2 regions of the Micromonospora sp. NPDC003197 genome follow, and region 1 is predicted to be linked to the other one. Evidence: riboswitches for the same ligand, from Rfam matches in the RefSeq annotation. Region 1 holds a riboswitch; the other holds the start of a gene.
The links. A riboswitch is a leader RNA that binds a small molecule or an ion and turns the genes downstream of it on or off. The one in region 1 is predicted to bind cobalamin.

Region 1 (15,050 bases):
CGCCCGTACGGCACCCCCGCCGGGCAGATCGTGATGGTGTTCCTCGGCGGGTGCTTCGCCGGACTGTTGGCCTGGGTACGGGCGATGAGCCTGCCGCCCCGACCGGCCCGGTTCCTCGCCCCACCCGACCCGGACGAGGTGCTCGCATGATCCTCAACTGGCAGTTGACCATCGGGGTCGTCGGTGGCGCGATCGTCGGCCTCGGCCTGTTCCTGCTGGTTCGGGAGGCGCTGCCGGCCACCCCGGCGCTCGGGCCGGCGCTGCGGCGACTACACCAGCCGGCCGGGACGGCCCGATCCGCTGCCGGTGGTGGCCTGGACTGGCTCACCGGCCTGACCCGAGCGCTACGCCCGCCGCACCGGCAACTGGCCCTGATCGGCCGTACCCCGGAGCAGTACGCCCTCTCGCTGCTGCTCTCCGCAATGCTCGGCCTGGCGATGCCGGCCCTGTCGACGGTGGCGCTCTTCCTGCTCGGGGTACGGCCACCGATCGTCGTTCCCACCGTCGTCGGGTTGGGGATGGCGTTCACCGCGGTCGTACTGGCACACCGCTCGGTGCTCGTGCAGGCGGAGAAGGCCCGACGCGAATTCAGCCAGGCCGTCTGCGCCTATCTCGACCTGGTCGCCCTGCAACTGTCGGCGGCACACGGGCCGGTGCAGGCGTTGGAACGGGCGGCCAGTGTCTGCGACGGCTGGGTCTTCGAACGGATCCGCGAGGCGCTCCGAATGGCCCAGCTCCAGATGCACTCGCCCTGGGACGAGTTGCGGGAACTCGCCGAGAAGATCGGCGTACCGGAGCTGGGTGACGTCGGTTCGATCATGCAGTCGTCCGGCACGGAAGGTGCCCAGGTGCACGAGACGTTGCGCAGCCGGGCTGACTCGCTGCGCGACCAGATCCGTACCGACAACCTGGCCCGGGCCGAGGCGGTCACCAGCCGCCTGGACATTCCGGGTGCCCTGCTCGTCTTCGTTCTGGTCGGCTTCGTCATCTATCCGTTCATGTCCCGCATCTGATCCGCCGCCCCACATGCAGGTCGCAACCCCGCTCCACCGCAACGCCGCTCCACCGCAACGCCGCTCCACCGAAACGCCGCCTTACCGCAACGCCGCTCCACCGAAACGCCGCCCTCCGGAAAGGAGCAAGACATGACCCTCATCGCCGCCTACCTGCACACATTCCTCGCCGTACGCCTCGCCGAGCTGCGCCGCGACGGCGAACGGGGTGACAGCCCGGTGCCGACCGCTGTGATCATCATGGGACTGGTGGTCGTAGCCACCGTGGTGACCGCCGGCGCCCTGGCCGCCGCAAAGGGCTGGCTGGACAAGATCCCCACTCCGGGCGACGTGAAGTAGACCCGTGCGGCACCGCACCCGGGCAAGCCAGAGACGGGAAGTGCACCTGGACCGGGACCGGGGCGCGAACCCGGTCGAGTTGGCCGTCGTACTCCCCGCCATCCTGGTGCTGCTCTTCGCCTCCATCCAGGCCGCCGCCTGGTTCCTGGCTCGGGCCACCGCGCTCAACGCAGCTCAGGAGGCAGTGAGCGCCCAACGCGCCTACCGGGCCCCCGACGGTGTCGGACAGCAACGGGCCGAGGAGTTCATCCGGCGGGCCGGTGACTGGTTGCCCGGCGCGAAGGTCACCGTCCAGCCGGGCGCGGAACGGGTGAGCGCAACCGTGACCGGCCAGCCGTTGCGGATCGTGCCGCTGATTCCGCTGCCGGCGGTCAGCGAGACCGCCAGCGGCACCGTGGAACGGGTCACCCCGGAGCCACCACCATGACAGCCGGAATGACCCGAACCGGCAACCACTCGCGACCTGGCACCCGGGGTTCGGTCTCGGTGGAGGTGGCCGTCCTCATCCCGGCCTTCCTGGCGCTGGTCGTGGTCGCCGGGGTGAGTGGCCGGACCGCGCTGGCGTACGAGGCGATCGAGGTGGCCGCGCACGACGCCGCCCGAGCCGCCTCGATCTCCCGTACCGCCGGATCGGCCCGGGAAGCAGCCCGGGTAGCGGCCCGCGAGCGGCTCGACTGGGAAGGGCTCTCCTGCGCGAACTCGCCCCGCCTCGACTTCGCCGGTACGGTCGCCGGCCGGCCCGCCACCTTCGACGCGGCGTTTCGCAGCCCCGTCGGGCAGGACGCGTCGGTCTCGGTGACGGTCTCCTGCCGGGTGTCCTTCCAGAACCTGCGGATGTCGATCCTGCCAGGAATGCCCAGCGATAAGCTGGTCAAGGCCACCTTCGTCTCCCCATTGGACCGTTATCGAAGCCGGAGCGGCTGATGTCTGGTCGACTGTGGCGCACCATCGAGACGCCCGGCTCGGGTAGCCGGAGCGGTCTGGGCGAGCACCGGGATGCGGGGCGGGTCAGCCTGTTCCTGGCAGTCGCGCTCACCGGCGTACTGGTGATCATCGGCCTGGCCTTCGACGGCACCGGACAGCTGCGATCGATGCAGCGGGCCGACAACCTGGCCGCCGAGGCGGCCCGGACCGGTGGCCAGGCCATCGATCGAGCCGCAGCGGTCGACGGCCGCCCGAAGGTTATCGACCAGGAGCAGGCGCGCGCCGCCATCCGCAACTACCTGGCCGGCGTGGCGGGCGTACGCGACTGGACCGTCCGCTTCGACAGCGGGCAGCAACTCACCGTCACCGTCGACGTGGAGTACGACACCTACCTGCTGGACCTCTTCGGTTTCAAGGACAAGATCCTGGTCCGTGGCGAGGCCACCGCCCACCTGCGGACCGACCCGTAGGGAGGAAAGCTGATGCCCACCACATACGTGTCAGCCGTACGACCAACCGTGGCCCGCCGAACCGGGCAGATCGTCACCGGGTTCGCCGCGCTGGTCGTCCTACTAGGACTGTTGGTCGGTGCACCGCTCGCGCTGGCCATGTTCGCCGGCAACCCACTCCCCGACCACCTGCCCGGCGTCGACGAGATCACCGCCACGTTGACCAGCCGGGACGACGGGCAGCTCTTCCTGCGGGCGCTGGCGATCGTCGGCTGGGCGGGATGGGCCAGCTTCGCGCTCTCCGTACTGGTGGAGCTGCCGGCCCGGATCCGTCGCAAGCCGGCCCCCCGGTTGCCTGGCTTGAGCCGACAGCAGCGGGTGGCGTCCGCGCTGGTCGGGTCGATCGCGCTGATCGCGGTGGCGACTCCGGCAGCTGCCGCCGCCACACCCGCCACTGCGGTGGCGATCGCCGCTGCTCCAGCGATCCCTGACTCGATGTCGGTGCCGCCCACCGGGACAGCGCATCGCCTGTCTTTGGCATCGCCCGCCGGGACAGTGCACCGGACCGCCCTGACATCGCCCGTACCGCACTCGGAGCCGGTCTACCGAGTGGAGAAGGACGACTATCTCGGCTACATCTCCGACCGGTACCTCGGCGACTTCGACCGATACCGGGAACTCGCCAAACTCAACAAGATCCGCGATCCGAACCGGATCCGGCCAGGTCAGCTCCTCCGGATGCCGGCGGACGCGGCCGATCGGGGGGTACGAGTCCACGCCACCGGCCTGGTCGCCGTACCGCCACCACCCGGCACCCGGCCTGCCGTACCGCCAGTGGGAGCGCGGGAAACGCCGGGTCCAGCGCGAAACACCCCCTCGGCTGAGGTGACCCCGGTTCGGCAGGAGCCAGGGGAGGCCACCCTGGCTGTGGGTGCCGCCCGGCCCGGGGAGGTGAATCAACTCAACCGGCCTTTGGCGGTGTCAGCGGTGCTCACGGTGGCCAGCATCGTCGGCGCACAGATCGGTGCGGTGCTCGGACTGCGCCGACGGCCGGCCGACCGGCGGTCGGCAGCGACCCGGGCCGCGGCGACCCGGGCTGTCGTGATCGGCCGGCACCGACGAGACTGAGCCGTCGACCGGTCTGCCCGAATCGGCTACCAGCCAGCGGAACTGAACCCTCGGTCCGGCTGTCCGCGTCGGCTACCACCCGGGTCAGGGCAGCCGGGTCAGGGCAGTCGGGTCTGCAGCATCCCGCCGACCACCCGAGTGGGCAACACCTGCTGATCGGTGCTGGCCGGGCCGCGTACGACCTCGCCACCGTTGAGCATGAAGGTGCTTCCGTGCCAGGGACAGACCACGCAGGTACGACCGTCGACGCGGGTGAGTCGCCCCTCGCCCAGCGGCCCACTCTGGTGCGCGCACCGTTCCAACATCACCGTGATCTCGTCACCGTCCCGGAAGACCACCACCGGCACGTCCTCGATCTGTCGGGTCAGCAATGTGGACTCGGGCAGGGTTGCCACCTCCGCGACCGGATGCCACCCGTCCTCGATCCGGTGTAGTTCCTGCACACCCTGGTTGACTCCGGCGGCCTGCTTGTAGGCCAGGTGCCCACCCAGGTATGCCCCACCACTGGCCGCCGCCAAGCCGGAGAACCCGAGCAGTCGACCGACGTTGTGCCGTCCGCTCAGTCGCGCGGCCAGCGATCCGGCGTACAGGGCGATTCCGACGGTGTTGGCCATCGCGTGCACCAGGCCAACCCGGCGCTGCTCGCGGGAGAGCGAAGCCCAGTCGTTCGCCCCGGCCAACGCGGCCGGCAGCGCACTGGCGGTCCCCACCGCCACGAGTACGGTCGCGGCCCGGCGTTGGCCCGGCACCAGGTCCAGGATCGCCCCGCTGACCCAGGCGCCGACCGGCAGCTGCACCAGTGCTGGGTGCAGTGGGTGGCCGAGCCACACCCCGTGCAGGAAGTCCCGGACCCGCTGGCCACGCAGTACGGCGAAGACGCCACTCTGAAGCCGGTCGCCGACCCGGTCCAGCCCCGACGCCCGCTCCAGTTTCGTCATCATCGATCGCACCATCATCGTCCGCACGCTGAACGACTTCCCGGTCGAGCCATCGGCAAACCAGCAGCCCCTTTTAAGGAAGGGCCCCTTCTTATCGCTTTCTGCATAGGAAGGGCCCCTTCCTAACCTCGGCACGATGGCCGGGATCCACACCCATCAGCCGCGACACGCCACACCATCTGGTGCGTTGACGAACCCACAGCCACTACATCTAGGATAAGTCCATTGCTGGTTCGCCCGTGCCCACCATGGCCGGGCGGCCAGGCGACGGCATCCAGCCAGATGTCGCCGCCGAAGAGGGAACCCGGTGTGAATCCGGGACTGCCCCGCAGCGGTGAGCGGGAACGACCGCCGTCAACAGCACTGGACCACGGTGTCCGGCCGGAAGCCATCCGGCCGTACGGGCCAGCCGGAGTCTGGGAAGCGACGGCCAGTAGGCAAGCGCGGCAACGCGCCCTGCCCGCGAGTCCGAAGACCTGCCAGCAGTGCGCGCCGACAGCCAGTTCGGCGTGCGTAGCACCTCGGGGCCTCGTGGGAGGGCCGTCGAAACGTACGGGCACCGCCGGCTCACCGACCGGCGGCGCTGCGGCGTGCGACGTGTCCTTCCGCGAGCCTCCGGTCCGGCCCAAATGACCGAGGAGAGCACATGACGGCACCCGCCATCATCGATCCGTCAACAGCGGAGGCCACCGACCAGCAGCCGGAGCAGCGACTGCGCAGCGTCATCGAACGGCACCGGCACGATCTGCCCGACACCAACGTCGATCGAGTGCTGGACATCGTCCGGTCCGGCCGAACCGCCGACGCGGACCACGACGAACTGACCCAGCTCGCCATCTCGGCCGCCGCCGGGCTGATCGCCGAAGAACCGCAGTACGCGAAACTGGCCGCCCGACTACTCGCCGACCGGGTCCGTCAGGAGGTCGCCGACCAGGGCGTACGCAGCTTCAGCGAGTCGGTCGCCACGGCGTACCGGTTGGGGTTGCTCGACCCGGACTTCGCCGGCTTCGTCACCGCGCACGCCGCCGCCCTCGACGCCCTGGTGGACCCCGACGATGCTGGCCGCGTCGGCTCGACCTCCGCTGACGCTCCGGTCGACGCCGATGACAACTTCGAGTTCTTTGGCCTGCGTACGGTCTACGACCGCTACCTGCTGCGGCACCCGGAGACCCGCAGCGTGCTGGAGACCCCGCAGCACTTCTTCCTCCGGGTCGCGACCGGTCTGGCCGAGACGGTCGAGCAGGCCGCTGACCTCTACCGTCTGCTCGCCCGACTGGCCTATCTGCCCAGCTCGCCGACGCTGTTCAACGCCGGCACCCAGCACCAACAGCTCTCCTCCTGCTTTCTGGTCGACTCGCCCAGGGACGAGCTGGATTCGATCTACGAGCGCTACACGCAGGTGGCAAAGCTGTCCAAGTACGCCGGCGGCATCGGCATCTCCTGGTCCCGGGTGCGCTCGCGCGGCTCGCTGATCCGGGGCACCAACGGCTACTCGCACGGCATCGTGCCGTGGCTGCGCACCCTGGACGCCAGCGTCGCGGCGGTCAACCAGGGCGGCCGCCGTAAAGGCGCGGCCTGCGTCTATCTGGACACCTGGCACGCCGACATCGAAGAGTTCCTGGAGCTGCGGGACAACACCGGCGACGAGGCCCGGCGTACGCACAACCTGAACCTGGCCAACTGGATCCCGGACGAGTTCATGCGCCGGGTGGAGGCGGACGCGGACTGGTCGCTGTTCGACCCGAAGGGCGTACCTGAGCTGGTCGACCTTTGGGGCGACGAGTTCGACACGGCCTACCGGGCGGCGGAGGTCGCGGGCAAGGCTGTGAAGACCCTGCCGGCTCGGAGCCTGTACGCCCGGATGATGCGTACCCTGGCGCAGACCGGCAACGGCTGGATGACTTTCAAGGACGCTGCGAACCGGACCTGCAACCAGGTCGGCAACGGTGGCGGCGTGGTACACCTGTCGAACCTGTGCACCGAGATCCTGGAGGTGACCAGCGACGGGGAGACCGCTGTCTGCACCCTCGGCTCGATCAACCTGGCCGCGCACGTGGTGGACGGTACGGTCGATTTCGCCGCGCTGGCTGACACGGTCCGGGTCGCGGTGGCCGCCCTCGACCGGGCGATCGATCGGAACTACTTTCCGACCGAGCAGGCTGCCGCCGCACACCGACGGTGGCGACCGATCGGACTCGGTGTGATGGGACTGGCCGACGTCTTCGCCGCGCTGCGGCTACCGTTCGACTCGCCCGAGGCGCTCGCGCTCTCCACCCGGATCGCCGAGGAGATCGCCCTGGCCGCGTACGACACCTCGGCCACGCTCGCCGCCGAGCGGGGCGCCCACCCGGCGTACGGGCAGACCCGGGCCGCTGGCGGGGTGCTGCACCTGGACCACTACCCGACCGCCTCGCCGACCCGGCCGGAGGCCTGGGCGGCGGTACGGGAGAAGGTCGCCAGGCACGGCCTGCGTAACTCGCTGCTGGTGGCGATCGCACCGACCGCCACCATCGCCTCGATCGCCGGCTGCTCCGAATGCGTCGAGCCGCTGGTCTCCAACGTCTTCAAACGAGAGACGCTGTCCGGCGAGTTCCTCCAGGTCAACCGGCATCTGGTGGCTGACCTGAAGCGGCTGGGCCGGTGGACTCCGGCGACCCGGGACGCGATCAAGTCGGCTGACGGTTCGGTGCAGTCGCTGGACCTGCCGGAGGAGTTGAAGACGCTCTACCGGACCGCCTGGGAGCTACCCCAGAAGGCACTGATCGACCTGGCTGCCGCGCGCACGCCGTACATCGATCAGTCGCAGTCATTGAACCTGTTCCAGGCCGCCCCGACCATCGGCAAGCTCTCCTCCATGTACGCCTACGCGTGGCGGGCCGGGCTGAAGACGACGTACTACCTGCGTTCAAGGCCGGCAACGCGGATCGCCCAGACAACCGTTAGGAAGGGCCCCTTGTTATCGCTTTCTGCCTTGGAAGGGGCCCTTCCTAACACCTCAGCCACCGACGCCACCGACGCCACCGGGCCAGCCGTTGACGCGACCGGGGCAGCCGCAGCGGACGATGCGGTGGCCTGTTCCCTGGAGAACCCGGAGATCTGCGAGGCATGCCAGTGACCAGTCAGATGTTGCTCGACCCCGGCATGGATTTGACCCTGCGGCCAATGCGATACCCGGACTTCTACGAACGGTTCCGGGCCGCGATCCGGAACACCTGGACGGTGGAGGAGGTCGATCTGGCCTCTGACGTACCCGATCTGGCGAAACTGTCGGACCAGGAACGCCACCTGGTGCACCGGCTGGTGGCGTTCTTCGCCACCGGTGACTCGATCGTCGCCAACAACCTGGTGCTCAACCTCTACCAGCACGTCAACGCGCCGGAGGCGCGGCTCTACCTCTCCCGGCAACTGTTCGAGGAGGCGGTACACGTCCAGTTCTATTTGACCCTGCTGGACACCTACCTACCCGACCACGACGAACGGGCCAAGGCGTTCGCCGCAGTCGAGCACATCCCGTCGATCCGCGACAAGGCGGCGTTCTGCTTCAAGTGGATCGACTCGATCAACTCGCTGCACCGGTTGGAGACCCGGGCCGACCGGCGGGCGTTCCTGCTCAACCTGATCTGCTTCGCCGCCTGCGTTGAGGGGCTGTTCTTCTACGGTGCCTTCGCGTACGTCTACTGGCTGCGCTCGCGCGGTCTGCTCCCCGGGCTGGCCACCGGCACCAACTGGGTGTTCCGCGACGAGTCGATGCACATGGAGTTCGCCTTCGCCGTCGTCGACACGGTACGCCGGGAGGAGCCGGACCTGTTCGACGACGAGCTGACCGCCGACGTCACCCGCATGATCGAGGAGGCGGTCGCCGCCGAACTGGCCTTCGCCCGCGATCTGTGCGGGGACGGGCTGCCCGGCATGAACACCGCCGACATGCGGCGCTATCTGGAGTACGTCGCCGACGCCCGGCTCGCCCGACTCGGCCTGGCTCCCCGGTACGGCGCGGAGAACCCGTTCCCGTTCATGGAGTTGCAGGACGTCCAGGAGTTGACGAACTTCTTCGAGCGGCGGGTGTCGGCGTACCAGGTGGCGGTCTCCGGTTCGGTCGCCTTGGACGAGGCGTTCTGACTGGACCAGCCGGTGTGTGCGCATCTCTTGCTGTTGGAGCAGCACAGGATGCGCACACACCCTGCCGCCAGGAGGCTGTACGCCGACCCGGCGGGCGGGCATCCTGATGCGGTGGGCATTCGGGTAGAGCGCGACGGTCCGGTGACGACGGTGATCCTGGACCGGCCGGAGTCCCGTAACTCGGTCGACGGGGCCACCGCCCGAGCGCTCGCCGACGCCTTCCGAGCCTTTGATGCCGACCCGCAGGCCGCTGTCGCCGTCCTGTGGGGTGCCGGTGGCACGTTCTGCTCGGGCGCCGACCTGACGGCCATCGGTGCGCCGCGCGGTAACCGGGTCGAACCGGAGGGCGACGGGCCGATGGGTCCGACCCGGCTGCGGTTGAGCAAACCGGTGATCGCGGCCATCTCCGGGTACGCCGTCGCGGGTGGCCTGGAGTTGGCACTCTGGTGCGACCTGCGGGTCGCCGAGTCTGATGCGACGCTGGGCGTGTTCTGTCGCCGCCTCGGGGTGCCGCTGATCGATGGTGGCACGGTACGGCTGCCGAGGCTGATCGGCCAGAGCCGGGCGATGGACCTGATTCTGACGGGGCGGGCGGTGCCGGCCGTCGAGGCGTACGAGATGGGGTTGGTCAACCGCCTCGCCCCGCCGGGCGGCGCGCGGGTGGCGGCCGAGCAGCTGGCGGCGGAGATCGCCCGGCTGCCGCAGACCTGCCTGCGTAACGACCGGTTGGCGGTGCTGGCTGGTGCCGGGCTACCCGAGGCCGAGGCGATGGTGACGGAGTTCGCCTACGGGATGGCGTCGCTGGCCGTGTACCCGACCGAGGGTGTCGACCTGAAGCAGGTTAGGTCCCGGGGTTAGCGACCTCGAAGCCACGTACGGCAAGGTCGACGGCGCGCCGCATCGCGGCCCGTACGGTCTCGGCCGTGTCCCCCTGCCGGATGCTGGTGAGCGCTGCGGCGTTCACTGCTCCCAGCGCGGCCCCCACCAGGGCTGCGGCATCGACCCGGTCGAGTTGCTCCGGGTACGTCCGGTGCAGGGCATCGGCCATCTCTTCCTGTCCGGTGTGCAGGTGGTGCAGGAGTCGCGCCCGCAGCTCCGGCACCGAGGTGAGCAGCCGTGCCCGGAGCGCTGCCAGTCCGCTGGGCAGGTCCGTGTTCCAGCTGTTGGTGATCATCTCCTGCATGGCCCGGGCCAGCAGCTCGGTGCCGGTCTCGCCGGCCAGTGGCGCGGAGATGATCCGCAGCGCGAGGTCGAACCGGGTCTGGGCGTTGACCAGAAGCACGTCCTCCTTGGTGGGGAAGTGCAGGAAGAAGGTACGGGTCGACAGGTCCGCCGCCGCCGCGATCTCGGCCACGGTGGTCTCCTCGTAGCCCTTGCGCTCGAAGAGCTCGACTGCCGCATCGATCAGCGCTTGACGCGTCCGCTGCTTCTTGCGTTCCCGCCGGCCGGGCTCATCGATCATGCCGACACTTTACTACACCTCAGGAATATGTATATTGAGTGAATCAATGCACTGAGTGCACTTAAAGCTGAGTGCACCTAGGGCTGAGTGCAGCTGAAGCTGAGGACGGGAGTCGGACCAATGGGAAGCCTGGACGGACGCGTCGCCCTGATCACGGGCGCTGGTCGTGGGATCGGCCGGGAGGAGGCACTTTTCTTCGCCGCCGAGGGGGCCCGAGTCGTCGTCAACGACCCGGGCGTCGCCGCCGACGGCACCGGCGGTGATCCCGGGGTGGCCGCCACTGTCGTTGCCGAGATCGTCGCTGCCGGTGGTCAGGCGGTGGCCAACACCGACAGCGTCAGCAGTTGGACCGGTGCCGAGCGAATGGTGGAAACGGCCCTGGCGGCCTTCGGCGACCTACACATCGTGGTCAACAACGCGACCGTCAAGGGCGACCGGGCAATGGTCAACATGACCGAGCAAGAGTTCGACGACGTCATCGCGGTAAAGCTGAAGGGCACCTTCGCCGTCAGCCACTTTGCCGCCCGCTACTGGCGTAGCCGGTTCGCGGCGGGCGTCCGCACCGACCGGGCCATCATCAACACCGCCTCCGGATCCGGCCTGCTCAATCCGCTGCCCAACCAGACGAACTATGCCGCGGCCAACGCCGGCATCGCGGCGATGACGGTGGTCAACGCCCTCGAACTCGCCCGGTACGACATCCGGGTCAACTGTGTCTCGCCGTCCATGGCCCGTACCCGGCTGACCCGTGGCGTGCCGGGGATGGACAGTGTCCCGGAGTCGGGCAGGTTCGACCCGCTGCACCCCGTCACCAGCGCCCCGGTCGTGGCCTACCTCGCGACCGCCGAGTGCCCGATGACCGGCCAGGTGCTCTCCGTCCGGGGCGGCTCGGTGGTCGTGAACCATGGCTGGTCCCGGGGCGCCCAGGTGTCCAAGGAGGACACGCTCTGGACGGTCGACGAACTCGCGCACGCCCTGGCAGACCTGCCCCGCGAAGATCAGTTCGAGAAGCTGTCCGTCGCACTTGGCGGCGCACTCGGCACGGGTGGTCGAGAGCAGCTGCAACAGATGATCAACGCGATGCTGGACGCGCAAGACTGACCTGTTAGGAAGGGCCCCTTCTTATCGCTTTCTGTATAGGAAGGGCCCCTTCCTAACACCCAGCACCCAGCACCCAAAGCACCTAACCCAGGTTGCGCAGGGCGTCCTCAATGGCCCGGTGGAAGGTCGGGTACGCGTACATCATGTGCCGCAGGGTCGATACCGGCACCCGACCGTGCACCGCCACCACCAGCGCACCGAGCACCTCACCACCGGCCGGGCCAGCCGAGGTCGCCCCGACCAGCACGTCCCGTTCGGCGTCGGCGACCAGCTTGATGAACCCCTCGTTGCCCACCTTGTGAATCCAGCCCCGTGCCGAGCTGGGCATTTGCGCCATTCCCACCTGTACGTTCAGGCCCTGGTCCCGGGCCTGCTGTTCGGTCAACCCGACCGCGCCGATCTCCGGATCGGTGAAGGTCACCCGGGGCAGCGCGCGGTAGTCGGCTCGGGGTCCCGCGCCGGCGGGCGGACCGGCCGGGGCCGGTTCACTACTGGCAGCGGCCTGTCCCGCCTCGGCAAGAATGTCCCGGATCGCGATGCCCGCTTGGTACATCGCCACGTGGGTGAACGCTCCATGCCCGGTCACATCGCCCACCGCCCACACCCCGGCACCGGCCCGCATCCGGTCGTCGACGGTCAGGAACCGATCGTTCGGGTCCAGCCCGACGGTCTCCAGCCCGAGTCCATCAAGCTGCGCCCGCCGGCCGGTGGCCACCAGTAGTCGCTCGCCGTCGATCACGGCGCCGTCCGACAGGTGTACGGCGAAACGGCCGGTCTCGTGCGACACCCGGTCGACGCGTACCCCGGTGCGGATCTCCACCCCGTCGGCCCGCAGCGCATCGACGGCCAGTTCCGATGACTCGGGTTCCTCTGTGGCGAGCAGCCGATCGGCTACCTCCAGGATCCGGACCCGGGCCCCGAATCGGGCGAAGACCTGGGCGAGTTCCAGCCCGATTGCTCCGCCCCCGAGCACGATCAGGGACTCGGGCAGTTCCTCGGTCTCGATCGCTTCCCGGTTGGTCCAGTACGGCGTCTCCGCCAGCCCGTCGATCGGTGGGATCGAGGGGGTCGTACCGGTGCCGATGACGATGCCCCGGCTGGCCCGATAGTGGCGGTCGTCGACGCGTACCTCGTCCGGGCCGGTGATGACTCCCCGGCCACGTACGAACTGGGCGCCCTTGCCGGTGAGCCGCTCGACCGCGCCCCGATCGTTCCAGGAGTCGGTGGCCTCCTCCCGGATCCGCTTGGCGACCGGCGCCCAGTCGGCGGTCACCCGGGCCTGACCGGCGAGTTCGTCCACCCGACGGGCTTCGGCGAGTGCGTTGGCGGCCCTGATCATCATTTTGCTGGGTACGCAACCCCAGTAGGGGCATTCGCCACCGACCAGGTTCTGCTCGATAGCGACGACCGATAGTCCAGCCTCGGCGAGCTTGCCGGCGACTTCCTCGCCGCCCACCCCCAGTCCGAGGACGATGACGTCTGCCTGATCCGAGTCCACCATCCCGCCAGCATCCCCCATCGGCCGCCCGTCGGCACGGTGACGCGGTGACGCGGTGACGCGGTGACGCGGTGACGCGGTGACGCGGTGACGCGGTGACGCGGTGACGCGGTGACGCGGTGACGCGGTGACGCGGTACGGCGCAGGTGCGGGTCAGGCCGCCGGGGTCAGGAGGGCCCGGGCGGCGATGGCGAGCCGGCGGCGGCGGGGCACCACGGCTCGCCGGACGAACACGTCGTAGTCGGCGGCGGCAACCTCGTCGAGGATGCGACGGTAGAGGTCGTGGGCGGCCTGGATGCAGGCGCGCGAGGCGGGAGCGAGCAGGGCCAGGCCGGGCGCGGCGGCGGCGTAGTGCGCCTGGGCCCGGGTCACCTCGTACGCGATGAGCTGCCGGATGGCCGGGGTCGCCACCCGCCGGATGGCGGCGGCGGTGAGGTCGTCGCGGGTCAGGCCGAATCGATCGAGGTCCTCGTCGGGCAGATAGGTGCGACCTCGGCCCAGGTCCTCGGCGACGTCCCGGATGAAATTGGTCAGTTGGAAGGCGAAGCCGAGTTGGCGGGCCGGTTCCCGGGCGGCTGCCAGGTCCGGACTGCCGAGAATCGGCAGCATCATCGTGCCGATCACCGCCGCCGATCCCTCCATGTATGCGACCAGGTCGTCGTAACGCGGGTACGACGTGACCGTGAGGTCCATCGCCATGCTCTGCAGGAACAGGGTGAAGTCGCGGCGGTCGAGGTCGAACACGGCGATGGTGTGCAGTACGGCGGGCAGCAGCGGATCGTCGACTGGTTCTCCCCGCAGGCCAGCGGTGAACCGGTCGGACCATTCGGCGAGTTGGGCGGCCCGCTGGTCGGGGGGTAGCTCCTCGGTGCGGTCCACGATCTCGTCCGCGTAGCGGGTGAATCCGTAGAGGGCGTGCACGTGCCGTCGTTTCCACGCTGGCAGCAGCCGGGTCGCGAGATAGTAACTGCGACCGTGTCGTCTGTGCAGCTCACGGCAGTTCTCGTAGGCAGCGGTGAGATCGGTGGCCACCGTTCCCCCTCGACTAATCGACGCATCAATCGATGCAACTTGTAAGCCTAGGGTACGCTCGCCCGGTACGCCAACGACTCGCCCGGCACGGTCCGCCACTTCGGTAACCGGTGACGGATCGACTCGGCGGCAGGCATGATGTGCGGGTGCTGAGGAGGTGATCGCGTGCGAACCGTGAACGGACGCACCGATCAGGTGGTGATCGTCGGTGCGGGGCTGGGCGGGCTGGCCTGCGCGCTACATCTGGCCGGTAGCGGGCGGCAGGTCACCATCCTGGAACGTGAACCGGTGCCTGGCGGTCGGGCCGGACGACTCAGTCTCACCGCTTCCGGCAGCGACACACTCGGCTCCAGCGCACTCGGCGCTGGCCTCGCCACTCCGGCCGGCCCCGACGCTGCCGAGGCCGAGGCCGAACGGTACGAGTTCGACACCGGGCCGACTGTGCTGACCATGCCCGACCTGATTGCCGAGGCGTTGGCTGCGGTCGGCGAGGAACTCTCCGACTGGGTGGAGCTGAGCCCGCTCGACCCGGCCTACCGGGCGCACTACCCGGACGGGTCGACCCTGGACGTGATCGCCGACAGCGCCCGGATGGCCGCCGAGGTCTCCCGGGTCTGCGGTCCTCGCGAGGCCGACGGCTACCTGCGATTCGTCGAATACACCCGGCGACTCTGGCAACTGGAACGCCAGGACTTCATCGAGCGCAACCTGGACGCCCCCACCGACCTGCTCACTGCCAACCTGCTGCGGCTGGTCGCGGCCGGCGCCTTCCGCCGACTACAGACCAAGGTCGACCAGTTCTTCACCGATCCCCGTACCCGACGGATCTTCTCCTTCCAGGCCATGTACGCGGGCATGTCACCACACGACGCGCTGGCCATCTACACCGTCATCGCCTACCTCGACTCGGTCGCCGGGGTCTACTTCCCGCGCGGCGGCATGCACGCGGTCTCCCGGGCGCTGGCCGGCGCGGCCGAGAAGCACGGGGTGCAGATCCGGTACGACACGACGGTCACCCGGGTGGAGACCTCGGCCGGCCGGGCCACC
Region 2 (15,050 bases), on a different contig from region 1:
GGAGGAAGCGGATTTCGAACAGGAGCTGCCCGCGCTCACCACGACAGCAGAGCGCTCCTGCGTGCCGTCCGAGCCCGCACACTGCTACCGCATCGTACGGGGACACCTACGCGTCGAGGAGAGCACCGACGGCGGTACGACATGGTCGGTGAGCTGGGAGATCCCGGACAGTCGGCGTGGCTACCTCGCGCGCTCCTACCCGGAGCTCAACGACATCGACACCTACCTGTCGTCCTATGCCCTGGCCGTGCACCCGGTGCCCGGCGGTCATGTCGTGTTGGTGGCGAACGGCCGGGATGGCATCGCTCTACGCGATACCGCTGGGAGTTGGACGCGAACCTCCGCACACGGAGGGGATTCTGCTCCGCTGGACGCGCGGCCCTCCGTACTCATTCCCGAGACCATCATCGCGATTCTGGTAGCTCTGCTGGTGGTGGCCGCGTCGGGTTGGCGGTTAGCTCGCCGAGCCGGGCGGACCAGACTCATCATCATGTTTGGCCTGGGCGGCGCAGTGGCGGTCATCTGCGGGCTGCGCCCCTGGGACGGGAGCCCTATGGCGGCGGTCGCAGTAGTCATGGTGGCCGCCGGATTGTGCTTCGCCTTGATCGCCGCCATTGGCCTACTCGCCACCTCACCGTGGCGGGTCGTGGGGCGTCGGAGGCTATTCAACGTCCTCATGATCAGCGTGATCGTCGCCCTCGGCTGGTGGGCACCCTACATCGCCTGGGCCCGGGGGTGGACCAACTACATGGGCGCCCTGCTCTTGGGGCTGGCTGCCGTGTCGGCCGGTCTCATCTTCGCCCATCGGGTCGGACAACCGGTCGAACCATCCCCACCGACAGAACCGACATAGGCGCTCCAACAGGCGACGCGCAAGGCTCGATTAGTCCACGATCACCAGGCAGCAAGTCCTCGTCGCCCTAGCCGTCCTCGTCGTAGTAACGACAGCCCAGCGCCGCTCACACGCCCTCGACAAGGCCGCGGAATCGTGTCCTCTTGCCCGGCAGACAACATAGCGGTGATGCGAAGAGCAACATCGTGGCAGAAACCGGAACCACATGAAGTCTAAATCGGACATCGAATTGGCGGACTGCGGTCGGCCTATGTGAGACTCGGCGAGTGACGATCCCGCCGCCGCCGAGCATGCCCCAGCCACCGGGTGCGACTCCGCCGGACCAGGGCACGATCCCGATGCCTGAATATCCCAGCTTCCCTCCACCAGCGCCTGGCATCCCGCCACCGCCGATGCCTCCGAAACGCAATGGCCCCCTCATCGTCGGCGTGATCGCCGGGGTGCTGGCGCTTTGCCTACTCGGCACCTGCGGGATCGCGGTGGCTGCGGTGTTCTTCTTCAACAACCGAGAAGATCAGCAGAATCAAGCAACCGGCGATACCGACCTGTGGCCCTCCCCCACTCCCCGCAGGACTGGTTACCCGGCACCCTCCGACGACGAGGACACGGACCCACCGAACAGGCTCCCCACAACCCAGGCACCGCCGCCACCACCGGCGAAAATTGGGCAGTGCATCGTTGTCAGCGAGCAGGGCGACTTCCAGGGAATCGGTAACTGCAACGGTAGCCGTGGCACCTACCGGGTGGTCTCAGTGGACTACGAGCAAAACAACTGCGCCAATCCGAAATCCGGATACCTCACCGAGGATGGATATCGATTGTGCCTGGAACGACATCTGGTGCGCTTCTACTGTTACAAGTTCCCGAAGGGTAGCGGCTGGATCGTGGGGGCGGCCTGCAAGGCAAAGGGCACCGTTCACATCATCGACATCGTCCCTGGCGCCTCCAACGACAGGGGGTGCACGCGCGACTACAAATGGAACCGCTGGTACCGGTTCACCGATCCGGTCGTCGTCTACTGCGTCATGCAGTACTAGAGGTGTCCTGCGGATTACAAAAACCGGTCGGGTCGGGCCCACAGAACGCGACCCGACCGGTTACGGCAGTCCTGTTGATCACTGATCCACGATCAGCACAATGATCCACACTCATGATCCGCAGGACACACCCTGGCAGTTACCACGGCTGGTGAACCGAACTGACGGTCACATTGACAAGGCTGTTGCATAAAGTTATCAATGATTGTGAGAGCGCTCTCACTGCCCCGTCACACCCAGCAACCCGGCCCCTCTCGGTGCGCGGGCAAGGAGGCACGAGTGCAGCCGACACGAGGAGAACACGACAACACCGACCAGCTACGTCGTACCGCCGCCATCGCCGTGGTGCTTGTGACGTTGCTCGGCGCGGGAATCCTGGTCAACCACAGCTCCGCCGGCGCGCAGGCAGTGACCGCCAGTGCCAACACCGTCTCCGGCGGACACACCAATCACGGGTACGCGCTCAGCCCGGAGCAGGAGGCGGCCGCCATCGCCCTGCAACGAGCCCCGCTACGCGGCTCGGAGTTCCGGGCGGACTGCGCCAGTAAGGGCCGCTCCCCCGACGACCCGATCGTGCGCTACGGCCAGCCGGGCACTTCTCACATGCACGAGTTCTTCGGCAACCAGACAACCAACGCGTACTCCACCCTGCAATCACTAGGCGCCGGCACCACCAACTGCAACCCGGTGGCCGACCTGTCCGCGTACTGGGTGCCGACCCTGTACAAGAACGGTGTGCCGGTGGCCCCGGAACACGTCACCGTCTACTACCAGGGCATCACCGACCCGACGCGGGTCCAGCCGTACCCCCGGGGTCTGAAGATCGTGGTGGGCAACCCGCTGGCCACCCACCCCGACCAGAACCCGGCAGCCCGATGGTCATGCGTCGGCCAGTCACAGTCCAGCCGTGACTTTCTGACCTGCCCGGCCAACTCGAAGCTGGAAACCTATCTGGACTTTCCGACCTGCTGGGACGGCATCAACCTGGACAGCGCCGACCACAAAAGCCACATGGCCTTCGGCATCGGTGGGCAGGGCGGCTACTGCCCGAGCAGCCATCCGGTCCCGGTACCTCGGCTGGAGTTCCTGATCACCTATCCGATCAACGGCGGCGGGCTGAGCCTCGGCGGCACCCGTAACGGGGTCAATGTCACCGATGCCCCCGGTTACACCTTCCACGGCGACTTTTTCAACGTCTGGGATGTCGACGAACTCGCCCGCCGAGTGACCAACTGCGTCGTCGCCGGCTACATCTGCGGCAACGACGGCAACCCGATCCAGCAGTAAGGCATCCGATCCCTGCCCGCCGCCGGCCGGCTATGCTCGTCCACGGCGCTGGTTCGCCCGGGAATTTGCTGCTCGGGCGTCGTAAGAGGGAACCCGGTGAGAATCCGGGACTGCCCCGCAGCGGTGAGCGGGAACGACCGCCGTCAGACGCACTGGGCGCTATCACGTCTGGGAAGCGACGGCCAGTAGGACGCCATCGGAGGCTGTCTCCGATGTGATGCCCGCGAGTCCGAAGACCTGCCCGCGCTGCGTACACGAACCCGTGTACGCAGCCGTCGGCTTCGCGGGTGGGCCGGGCGGATGACGCGCCGTGGCTGGCCAACGCCGCGACGTGGCAGGCCGCTGTCTCCCGGGGATCGACGGTTCGGTTCTCGAGGGACGGACTATTGCTGTGACCACCACCATCGTTTCCCGGCCTGACGCCGACGACGGCCGACCGCCTTCGGCCTCACACCTGACCCTGTCGCAGATCATGGACCAGCACCACACCAACCTGATGGGCACCGTCCATGGCGGCCGGATTCTGAACCTCATCGACTCCGTCGCGGGAGTCGTGGCCGCCCGGCACTCCGATGGTCCGGCGGTGACCGCCGCCATCGACGAGACCGCCTTCCTGCGGGCGGTGCGCGTCGGCGACGTCGTACACGTTGACGCGCGGATCACCTGGGCCGGTCGTAGCTCGATGGAGGTCGCCGTCAGGGTCACTGCGGACCGGTGGGACCGGGCGGTACCGGCTGTCACGGTAGCCACCGCGCACCTGGTCATGGTCGCCGTGGACAACGCAGGTCAACCACGCGCCATCCCCGCTGTGTTGCCGGAGACGGACGACGACCGTCGCCGCTACCGGGAGGCCCGGATCCGACGTGAGCACCGGCTGGCCCTACGGCAGGCACTCATACAGCACACCACCGAGGGCTGAGCCGTGGGTCCCCTCTCCACCGGCGTGCTGGTCGGCTACCTCGCCGCGATCACCCTTCTTATGATCACGCCTGGGCCGGACATGATGTTCGTGCTGGCCAACGCCGCCCGGTACGGCGTCCGCGCCGGAGTCGTCGCTGCGGTCGGGGTCGCCGCCGGCGAGGCCATCCACATCCTGGCCGTCGTACTGGGGCTGGCCACTGTAATCACCACCTCACCGATGCTGTTCACCGCGATCAAGTGGGGTGGCGCGGCGTACCTGGTCGTCCTTGGCCTACTGGCGCTACGTCAGAACCCGCAGTCCCACACAGACTTGGCCGATCGACCCAATACCGGGCTGGGCCGAGCCTTCACCCGAGGGCTGCTAACAAACCTGCTCAACCCGAAAATGATCCTGTTCAGCGTTGCGTTCCTCCCCCAGTTCGTGGACGCGTCCGCCGGGAACGTCACAGGACAACTGATCACCCTCGGCGTGCTGTTCGTGCTGGTGCAGTTGACCCTCGACATCGGACTGGGAATGCTGGCCGGGCGCCTCGCCGGTCGGTTCACCACCGACCGCTGGACCCGCCGGATCGGGCAAGCCTGCGCGGTCACCTTCATCGGTCTGGGGCTGCGACTGGCCCTGGGGTGACCGATGACGCCGGGCGGGGTCGGCACCACCCCCGCCCGGCAGGCAGCACCGGACAGCCCTACCGGTCAGCCGACAAAGAGTCGAGGCGAGTCAGCTCTTCAGTCGAAAGGCGCAGCGAACCAGCGGCCACGTTGGCGACCAGATGTTCCGGATCGCCGGTACCCGGAATCGCCAGTACGTGCGGACCGCGCTGCAACGTCCACGCCAACCGGACCTGCGCCGTTGTCGCCCCGTGGGCGCCCGCAATGGCGAGTATCTCCGACCGGTCGGTGCTACTCGCGCCCGCTTCGCGGCCGGCACCGGCGACCGCAAAGAACGGTACGAACGCTATGCCCTGTTCACCACAGGTGTACAGGAGGTCATCGTTCTGCCGACGGTAGGCGATGCCGTACGCGTTCTGAACGCAGACCACTGGGGCGATGGCCTGGGCTTCGGCCAGGTGCTCGGGTCTGACATTGGAGATGCCCAGGTGGCGGATCAACCCGGCGTCGCGCAGTTCGGCCAATGCGCCGAACCGCTCGGCGATCGATTCGGGACCGTGGACGCGCAGGTTAACTACGTCGAGGTGATCCCGCCCGAGCTGGCGCAGGTTCTCTTCGACCTGCCCACGCAACTGGTCGGGCCTGGCAAGCGGCAGCCATTCGCCTGAGGGATCCCGGCCAGGCCCGACCTTCGTGGCGATAACCAGATCATCCGGATACGGCGCCAAAGCTCGGTTGATCAACTCGTTGGCAGAGCGCAACGGCGAGAAATAGAACGCGGCAGTGTCGATGTGGTTGACGCCGAGTTCTATTGCCCGCCGAAGGATCGTGATCGCCCGGTCGCGATCCATCGGAGTCCCGTCGGCCCGGGCGGTCAACCGCATCGCACCGAATCCGATCCGGTTGACTGTCCGGTCCCCGAGTTTCCAGGTGCCTGCGGAGGCCGCGCTGATATCGATAGTCACGACTCGCAGCCTGCCAGTGCCGGCAACGGGTCCATGTCGGTGGTGGCTGCGCAGCCAATCAAGCCTCCGAAATAAAATAGGAGGCGGCCGGAAAGTCAGTCAGGCGGTGCGCAGCATCCCGGGGCCGAACACCTCGTAGCCGATCCGCTCCACGGATACGCCACGGGTGAGCAGATTGCCGCGCACCAGAGTCATGAACGGCAGCGGGCCACACAGGTGCACGTCGACCTCTGAGGCGGCCTCCAGCGGGATGAGGTCCGGATCGATCCAGCCCGCCTTCACCTGTGCCGTCGGCAACCAGCAGTCGGAGGCGACATCCTCGTACCAGAGGTTGACCCGTAGGTTCGGTAGCTGCTCCATCAGCCGGGGCAGGTGCCGGCGCAGCGCATGGTGGGTCTCGCTCCGGTCGGCGTGGGCCAGAAGCACCGCCCGGTCCGGGGTGGCCGCAGCGACGTACTCCAGCGCTGACATGGCGGGGGTGAGGCCGATGCCGGCGCTGACCAGCACCAGAGGGCCATCCCCGGCGACCGCGCTCACCTCTCCGAACGCGGGGCTGAGTCGCAGCATGTCCCCCACCGAAACCTGCTCGTGCAGGAAGGTCGAGACCGCCCCGGCGGGACCGTCGTCGGTGGCGCGTACCCGCTTGACGGTGATCTGCCACTCGGCCGCGCCGGGCCGACCGGAGAGGCTGTACTGCCGGATCTGCTGATCGTGCTCGCCAAGGTCGACCGCGACGGAGACGTACTGGCCGGGGGTGAAGGACGGTGCCGCGGTGCCGTCGGCGGGGGCCAGGCTGAAGGAGACGACGTCGTCGGTTTCCTCGGTCCGCCCGGTCACCCGCCACAAATGCCAGACATCGACGTCGAGGCCAACCCCGGCGGTGTGGTAGAGCCGCGCCTCGCGGGCGACCAGCTCGCAGGCCATCAGCCAGTAGGTCTCGTCCCACGCGGCGGCGATCTCCGGGGTGACCGCCTCGCCGAGCACCTCGCCGACCGACGCGATCAGGTTACGACCGACGATCGTGTACTGGGCCGGGGTGATCCCGAGCGAGGCATGCTTGTGTGCGATGCGGTCGAGGATCGCGTTCCACGGTGCACCGGTATCGCCTAGCAGGTGTTCGGCGTACGCGACCACGGAGGCGGCCAGTGCCTGGCGTTGCTGCCCGGTGGCCTGGTTACCACGGTTGAACAGGTTGAGCAGTTCCGGGTTCTCCGCGAACATCCGCTGGTAGAAGTGGCCGGTCACCTCTTCGCCGTGCGCCTTGAGCAGCGGCAGGGTGGCGGTGACAATTGCTGCGGAAGTCGCGGTGAGCATGGGTTTCTCCTCGGTGGGTTTTTCAGGACGACCACCCTCATAAAACAGGCGCAGAAAACACCTCTTTAGGGACCGAAGTCCCAGGTCCGCAGGTCGTCCGGCAGTCGACCAGCGGTCCCCCAGAGGTCCGGTTCGGCGACCTGATCGACAACACTGCCGCCATGTCCCCGACAGTCAACATCGATTATTGGCGATACGCTCGGTCAGACCTGGTGGCCGTCAGCTGATCGACGTGGGGCTGGCCCAGGAAAACCACGATCACCCGGCCACGTGACGGTGATTAGGGATGCCGATTATGAGGACAACCCGAATGGCGGTGGCGATCGCAGTTACCGCCGTCCTCTCCACCGCGACAGTGCTGACGGGCTTGATCACGAACGAGGCGTCAGCCCAGCAGCGCTGGCCTGGTTGGTTGGAACTTGTCCGAACCCACCCGTGGCAGTCACTCGGCGTACTGGCGCTGCTTCTGGTCGGTCTGACCGTCGCGCTGGCCGTGTTGCCCGAGGACACAAAGCACAAGACCACCAGCCATCATCGGTTAGCACCTACCAACACCGAACCCGCAACACCGACCGAGGTGTCGACGGCACTGCTCCGGATGAACAGTGACGAGACGCCCGCGAACGAGGACCGGTACGACGAACACCGGGTCCGACTGACCCGCCTTTCCATGGAGCTGGTCAACCGTCTCGGTCGGCGGCGGACGGCGTACCCCCTTGACTTGAGCCTGGCCGAACTGCATCGACTGGGCCTGTTCGTACCCGGCCGGATCGCCCCCTACTATGAACGCGACGCCGAATCGGGCGAGCGGACCGTAACGGCGCTGACAGCCCGGTTGCGACGGGGTGAGTCGGTGCTTCTTCTCGGCGAGCCGGGATCCGGAAAGAGTCTCTCCCTGTATGGCGTGGCACTGGCACTACAGGAGGCCGGCCTGCTGCCCATCCCGTTACGCGCGCTGGACGCCGCAGAGGTTCTCGACAGTGTCCGTAGGGTGGGGCGGGACCCGATGGCGGCGGGAAATACGGTGACTCTAGTCGATGGCCTGGACGAGGCGAGCGAGTTGACCAGTGACAGCACACTCGCCGCCACGCTGCTCGACCTACTCGACCGCACCCCCGCACTCGTCACCTCCCGCATCCGCGAGTACGAGGAGCGCATCGCTTTCGAGACCACCGCGATCAGCTTCGACGAGGTCTTCGTACTCAAGGGCTGGTCGGTGGAGGATGAGTTCGCCGACTATCTGGACCGGCTACGACGGCACCGGCTGATCGCCGATCCGGCCCTCTACCGCACGGCGGTGGCTTCGGAACAATTGGCCCGCCTGGTGGCACGGCCGCTCTACGCCAGGATGCTCACCTTCATCGGGCATGACGCGGCCGCCCAGATCAGCAGCGTAAGCAAGCTCTACGGCGAGTACCTGATCCGGCTGAGCCAGGCGACCGACTTCGCGATTCGGAGTAGCCACCCCGTGTGGAACGGCCAGTCACTGGCCGTCTGGCAGATGGCGGGATGGTTCGTACACTCGCGCGAACTGCCGGCGGACGCGATTCCGATGATCGACCTACACGCGTCGCTTCCCGGTGATCGGCGCAGCGCCGAAATCCGAGCGCTCGACCAGGTGATCGACCGTCGCACGTTGCACGGTACGGAGATCGGCGAGTTCCTGCACTATTCGTTCTACGAGTATCTGCTGGCCTCGTACATCCGTGACCGCCTGCGCTCTGAACTCTCTGCCGATCAGGCGGTCGTGTTGCTGCGTCGAGACTTGACCCGGGAAATTCGACACCACCTCGTCGGTCAACTACAGGAGCTGGCTGATGACCGGCTCGGCGAGCGCTTGTCCGAGTTGTACGGGCAACTGCGCGACCAACCGGACCTCGATCCCGTCGACCGACTCACCGTATGTAATCTCCTGGTCTACCTGATTTCCCGAATCAGCCCAACAGCTCCCCGGCAGCTGGGGGTGCTGCTACGTCGGGAGCGAAGCGAGTTTCTGCTCAACTCGATCCTCTGGGCGTTGTGCCACCACAGGTCGGACTCGGCACTCGCCCGATTCCTTTCGTTGTTGCAGCACGACCCTAAGTTCCGAACCTACAGCCGGGGCTACGTCCTCTACTACTACGGCGATGTCCGGACAGGAAAGCCACCGTTCCTGGATGAGCCTCCCTACCTGTCGCACGAACGCACCTCGAGCCAAGTGCTGGCGATGTTCGAAAGTCCTAACTTTCAGAAGATCCCCGCACAACGCCGCTACGTCGATATCTACACCTTCATGGACATCTATCTTGTACGTCAAGAAGTGATCACCGACCGCACCCTGTCCACCCTTCGGGGTGCGGTCGACGCACTGACAGGACAGGGCTTGCCCCATCAGATGGAAGAACAACTATCGAACATGCTGAAAGCAATCTCTAGTCACCCCATAGCGGACCCAAACTCGACCTCGTTCACCACATGAGCAACCAACACCACTCCACCACAAGAAGGGGAGCTTGTGAAACTCTTCGTCTGGGACCTGCACGGCGTGCTGGAGCAAGGAAACGACCGAGCAGTGATCGATATTTCCAACGAGGTACTGTCGACCTTCGGATACGAGCAACGCTTCGACTACCAGAAAGGCCGGCAACTATACGGACACAAGTGGTATGAGTATTTCTCATTCATCTTGCCCGACGAAACCCACGATCGCCACCTGGAGCTCCAAGAGGCATGCTTCACACTCTCGGAGGAAGAACCCGACCTGCAGTGCCGGTGGATGACGCCGACACCCCACGTCGGTACCGTGCTCACTGCGATCGGCGCCCACCATCAACAAATCGTCATTTCCAACACCCGCTCAGGAACTCTGGACATGTTCCTCAAACTGTTGGAGCTCACGGACCACTTCCCAGCAGGACGAGCATTCGCTGTGGACCAGCACGTTCGGGACGCGAAGACCACCAAGAAGGACGTCCTCGGGGAATATCTCCTCGGGAGACCAGCTTTTGATGAGCTGGTGATAATTGGAGACTCGGCGAGCGACATGCGATTAGCGGAGGTAGCCGGCGGGACCACCTACCTCTTCGCCCATCCCGAGTTCGCCTTCCGCGACTGCGCTGCCGACTTCCGGATTCGCGACCTCCGAGAGGTTCTACGCCGCGTGTAGACCGCTTGGAAGGCGGCATCTACACTGACAGCGATCAGCGCCTGACCATGTGTGAGGTGGATCATGTCATCGCATCACTTCGCCCTGTCCGAAACGCATGGCACACGGAAACACATCTGCGATGCACTGATCGTCGTACCACCACCCTCCCCATCGGACACCAACCCGCCCCTGGGGCCGGCGATCCTCACGACTGTCGCGGCACGTAGCGGCTTTCATGTGGAGGTTCTGGACCTCAACGTCCTTCTACTCAGACGGTTCAGCAACCGGGCCCCCAGCCTGGGGCGAACTCTGGGCGATCATGGTAAGGACCGTGCAGGCATGGCGGCCGCAGCACGATGGCTCTTCGCGCATACCGGCCTATGTGACACGCCGCCGCTACACCTGCCCGACACCGCCGATCCGGTGGCGGGCATGCATTACCCGGTCACCGCCATCACCACTGCCGTCAACGTCGCCGCGACCGATCCAGAACCCTGGCGGTCCTGGCTCGAAGACCAGCTTCGGGCGGCATGCGACCGACCACCAACGATGGTGGGCGTGTCGCTGATGGGGCCCTCCCAGGTCTTCATCGGCCTCCTTGTCCTGCGTCTGGCGAAGAAGATCTGGCCAGACGTAACGACCATCCTCGGCGGCAGTCATGTGACGTTGTTGCACGAGGAAATGCGTCGCGACGCTCGGCTGGGGAGCGTGGCCGACCTCGTGCTCACCGGCCACTGCGAGGACGAGTTCGTCTCCACCCTGGCCTGCCTCAGCCCACGCGGCATACGGCCACCACTGCTACCGACACCTCCTCGGGCCAACACCCCGTTCGAGTACCTTCCCACCTTCTCCGAACAGCAACTCGCCCACTACGACCGGCGGTGGATGACGTTGCCGGTCCAGTTCACCCGCGGATGTTCGTACGGCCGATGCACGTTTTGCACCTATCCCGTGGTCGAGCCACAGAGCACCCCCCTTGTTCCAGCGGCCGCGCGGGCCACGGTCGACACGCTCCTACGCAGACACGGAATTCGCCGGTTCTCGCTCAAGGATTCCCTGTTCACTGCCCCTATGCTGCATGCCTTCGCTCAGGTATTGCTGGTCGATCCGATACCCGGCATTCAGTGGAGCGCCACCACCAAGGCCAGTCGGGCGCTCATCCCGCTGGCCCCCCTCCTGGCCGACTCTGGGCTCGTCACAGTGGAGATCGGCGTGGAGACCATCAGCCCGACCGGTCAACGTATCTTCGACAAGCGGGCTGACCCCGTCATGCTCCAAGAACTGATCCTGGCCCTGGCCGCACAGGGCATCACGGTGGTAGTCAACCTGATCTTCGGATTTCCCGGCGAGCAGGAACTTGAGGCCCAGGCACAACTGGCGTGGTTCCTCCGGTTGCAGGCGGCAGCGCCGACGGATCGGGTCGACTGTTCGTTGAACATGCTGGAAATGGTTCGGGGTGCACCGATGGTCACCCACCCTCCGCCGGGAGTCGAGCTCACCGGTGTCGCCCCCTGGGCTTTCAGCTACGCCTGGAACGCACCCGCATGGCGGCAGGAATTCGCTGCCGACCTGGAGCGGGTGGAGCAGGCCCGTCGGCCAGTGTCAGCCAGGTCGGGCGACACCTCGGCGGCCCAACATCCCCCGCCGCCCTGACAGCCCCCGCGTACGGATAGAAACGTTCTCGCGCAGGGGCTGCGGAGTTTACCTACCGGCGAGCGACAGCCCCGCTGCCCAGCCCTACGCCGGGCGAGCCGGCGTAGGGACCCTCGACGCCAGGGGACTCCTGACGACCGGTCAGGACGGGTCGTTGCACTGGGCGGTGGTGAAGCGCAGCCAGCGACTGGTGCTACCGAACGTGTCGCTGGTGCCGTCGCAGAAGAGGGTGCGGCCACCGACGACCGTTTCGTAGGTGTTGGAGCTGTAGTAGGTGTAGGTGCACTGGTAGCCGGACCCACAGGCGGGAATCGCCTGGGCCGGGGTCACGGGGCCGAGTACGACGGCAGCCCCGACACCAGCAAACGCGGCGGCGAGGGTACGACGGATCACTGCGGCACGAAGGGACACAGAGCCTCCTGACGACGATCAATCGGAGTCGATTGACACATCGTCGGGCAACACCTCGCCACGCGCAACGACAGATTTCCATCGGCCAACGCCTGGCGCCACACTTTGTCAGGGTTGCGCGTCAACTGATACCTCGATCTGATCCAGGGCCGCCCCCGCCTCCGCTCGTTCACCCGGTGCCAACCTGGGCAGCAGGGTACGGGCGGTTTCGACGTACGCCATCGCCTGTCGCCGGTCACCCCGCTCGCCGTACGTCTGGGCCAGGAACAGGCTTACCCGTACGACGTTCGACCACGACTCGGCGGCTGTGAACTCGTCGAGCAGCCGGGCGCACCGCTGCAACGCCTCCGGCACGTCACCGGACTCGCTGATCACGTACGCGATCATGAAGCTCGTCTCCGCGGCGTAGACCGGCATCGAACGTGCCTGGTATATGCCAAGCGCCGTTTCGAAGGCGGTCCGTGACTCGGCCAGTCGTCCCTGGCAGAGTTCGACGATGCCCAGCTCGTGGTGGGCGTCGGCGTAAAGGCGGGACGACAGGTCGGCGGTCTCGATCACATAGGCGCACCAGTGCGCCGCGTCGTCGTAGTTGCCCGACTGCTCCTCCACCATCGACAGCTCGTGTGCGGTCTCGGCGAGGCTGGTCCGCCCCAGCTGCCCCTCGCCCTGGTCCACATCGAGCGCGGCGGCGAGCCAGCGGCGGGCTCCGTCGAGATCGCCGCCGAGTCGGGCCCGGCGACCAAGGTAACGACGTATGTTGACCGACGATTCGAAGTCGCCCCGCAGCTCCGCCGTACGCAGCTGGGCGGCCAGTTCGTCGGTCTCGGTCACGTCCCAGTTTCGCGCGGGCGTCACCGTCTCGGCCGGGGGCAGCCCGACCTCGACGGCGAGCGCGGCCGCCTGGGGTTCACTGAGTGCCAGGGTCTCGACCAACCGCGCGAACTCGATCCGGCAGGCGGTCAGCGCGTCGGCCGTCGCACTGGCCACGGCATGCCCGACGGCCACGCGCAGCGCCTGCGCCGCCGCTGGCGGCTCCCCCAGCGCCAGCAGGATCGTCACCTGGTGCAGGCGCATAGTCACCAGGTTTCGTCGCATGAAGGGGGTCTGCTCGTCCTGCAACAGCCGGTCGATGTGCACCCGGGCGGTGGCCCAGTCGTCCCGCACCATGGCGGCGTGTCCCAAGATCGCGTCCAACATGTTGAAGATGACGTCGGCTCCGGGGCGGGTGGCGTACTCGGCAAACGCGAGTTGGTGGAAGTCGTCCAGCAGGCTGCGGGCCCGTTTCCAGCCGAACGAGCCGACCGGTTCATCGGCGAACGCCTGCGCCACCGAACTGGCCAGTTCGTAGGCTCCGGTCCGTACGGCGTGCCACAACGACAACAGTGTGGTTGATTCGAGCAGGTTGACGGTCAGGTCCCGGGTCTGCCGGTCGGCGTAGGCACCGCGCCCCTGGCCCGCAGCCGTGCCCCGGCCGGGGGTGTTCGCCAGCAGCACCATCGCCGAGGCGCTGACTCCCCGGCTGAGAGCAGCCACCTGGGCTGGGGTGAACCATCGACGCAGCGTCGCGCGGAGGGCGTACCGGACCACCGGCGCGACTTCGAAACCCACGTCGGGGTCGGCGGCGAGCTGTCGTACCAGTCCGGCCTGGGCCGCCTCGGCGAGCAGTTTCCGCCACTGGGCTGCCGGAACGACCATGCCGGTGGCCTGGGTGTACGGGTCCTCGGTGAGTCCCTTGTTGGTCAGGACGGCGAGTAGCCGGGGCAGGACCACCGCGCCGTGCAACCCGAGCAGGGACAGTGGGCGCAGGCTGGACTCCGGCAGCGTGTCCAGGCAGCGGGCGACCGATTCGTCGTACAGCGGATCTGACGGGTGCGGCGGCGAGACGGTGCCGGCGAAACCCTCGCCCTCGCCCTCACCTTCGGCCTCGGCCGGTAGACCGAACTCCATCTGCCGGCAGACCTGTTCCACCGAGTGGGTGGCCAGGGCTCGTAGGACGGCCTGAACCGAGCCGCCGTGCCATCCGGTGCAGCGGATCAGCCAGCGCAAAAGCGGCGCGGTGACCGACTGGAGCTGCTGCTCGCCACCGTGGTCGACGATCGCCCGGCGCAGCAGCATGCCGGTGACCTCGGGCGGAACGTCCTGCAGCGAATACGAGTGGTGGGCCGCACCGAGCGTGTCGTGTCGCAGCCCGATGATGACCCGATGCCCTCGGGGCAATAGGTGCAACGCTTCTTCGCAGGCCGGCAGGTGCTCGTCCATCCCGTCCCAGATGTGCAGTACCTGGGACCGTTCCGCAGCCAGCGCCGCATTCCGCAACCTCCCGGTCATGCTGGCGAGCTCTGCACCAGTCACCAACTCGACTCGTTCGAAGGTGTGGACGAGTTCGGCATAGCGGGCGTACGACCGGAGGAAGACGCTCTTACCGAGCGCGACGGGGCCGTGTACCACGACCGGAGCCGGCGACCTGAGCTGCCGGTCGAGGTGGGTCACCTCGTCGTCGCGGTACATCAGCATGTCGAGGTCGTCGAACTCTTCATCGAGTACGGGTTCGCCGGGCGGTACCGGGACGTCCAGTACCGGGGTGGTGCTTACCGCCTGGGTGTAGAGCACCGGCATGACCTGGAACGGCCGGGTGCGGCCCAGGGTGGTGGACGGGTGGCGAATCTGATCCAGCAGGGCGCGACGGCCGGCGGAGGCTGCGGCACCGATGGTTTGCCGGTTGCCGAGGGCCCGGTAGAAGGCGGCCATGAACCGGGAGGCGACCGCGGCAGGCACGTTGTGGGTCATGGCCAGCACCGCTGGCACCCCGGCGGCGAGCAGTGCTGATGCGACCGTACGCAGGTTGGGGTCGGTGGAGCGGTGCGCCGAGCGGC

Region 2: it holds a riboswitch for cobalamin, as region 1 does, so the genes downstream of both, ACWDV4_RS29355 (acyl-CoA thioesterase) here and ACWDV4_RS28570 (ribonucleoside-diphosphate reductase subunit alpha) in region 1, are expected to answer to the same signal.

The regions. Positions count from the first base shown of each region.
Region 1 covers NZ_JBSFTE010000038.1:8,595-23,644, forward strand. Annotated here, with positions in the region: gene ACWDV4_RS28530 (type II secretion system F family protein) at 1-150, shown strand, start outside; gene ACWDV4_RS28535 (type II secretion system F family protein) at 150-1,013, shown strand; gene ACWDV4_RS28540 (hypothetical protein) at 1,146-1,352, shown strand; gene ACWDV4_RS28545 (TadE family protein) at 1,393-1,779, shown strand; gene ACWDV4_RS28550 (TadE/TadG family type IV pilus assembly protein) at 1,776-2,276, shown strand; gene ACWDV4_RS28555 (hypothetical protein) at 2,276-2,746, shown strand; gene ACWDV4_RS28560 (LysM peptidoglycan-binding domain-containing protein) at 2,759-3,853, shown strand; gene ACWDV4_RS28565 (Rieske 2Fe-2S domain-containing protein) at 3,952-4,803, opposite strand; cobalamin riboswitch at 5,055-5,272, shown strand; gene ACWDV4_RS28570 (ribonucleoside-diphosphate reductase subunit alpha) at 5,438-7,906, shown strand; gene ACWDV4_RS28575 (ribonucleotide-diphosphate reductase subunit beta) at 7,897-8,910, shown strand; gene ACWDV4_RS28580 (crotonase/enoyl-CoA hydratase family protein) at 9,022-9,768, shown strand; gene ACWDV4_RS28585 (TetR/AcrR family transcriptional regulator) at 9,752-10,372, opposite strand; gene ACWDV4_RS28590 (SDR family NAD(P)-dependent oxidoreductase) at 10,493-11,473, shown strand; gene ACWDV4_RS28595 (dihydrolipoyl dehydrogenase family protein) at 11,556-12,974, opposite strand; gene ACWDV4_RS28600 (phytoene/squalene synthase family protein) at 13,125-14,003, opposite strand; gene crtI (phytoene desaturase family protein) at 14,169-15,050, shown strand, end outside.
Region 2 covers NZ_JBSFTE010000041.1:7,714-22,763, reverse strand. Annotated here, with positions in the region: gene ACWDV4_RS29370 (hypothetical protein) at 1-853, shown strand, start outside; gene ACWDV4_RS29365 (hypothetical protein) at 1,120-1,890, shown strand; gene ACWDV4_RS29360 (DUF1996 domain-containing protein) at 2,170-3,177, shown strand; cobalamin riboswitch at 3,210-3,436, shown strand; gene ACWDV4_RS29355 (acyl-CoA thioesterase) at 3,650-4,096, shown strand; gene ACWDV4_RS29350 (LysE family translocator) at 4,100-4,726, shown strand; gene ACWDV4_RS29345 (oxidoreductase) at 4,785-5,672, opposite strand; gene ACWDV4_RS29340 (globin domain-containing protein) at 5,772-6,986, opposite strand; gene ACWDV4_RS29335 (hypothetical protein) at 7,282-9,444, shown strand; gene ACWDV4_RS29330 (HAD family hydrolase) at 9,481-10,131, shown strand; gene ACWDV4_RS29325 (B12-binding domain-containing radical SAM protein) at 10,453-11,766, shown strand; gene ACWDV4_RS29320 (DUF6289 family protein) at 11,908-12,177, opposite strand; gene ACWDV4_RS29315 (CHAT domain-containing tetratricopeptide repeat protein) at 12,286-15,050, opposite strand, start outside.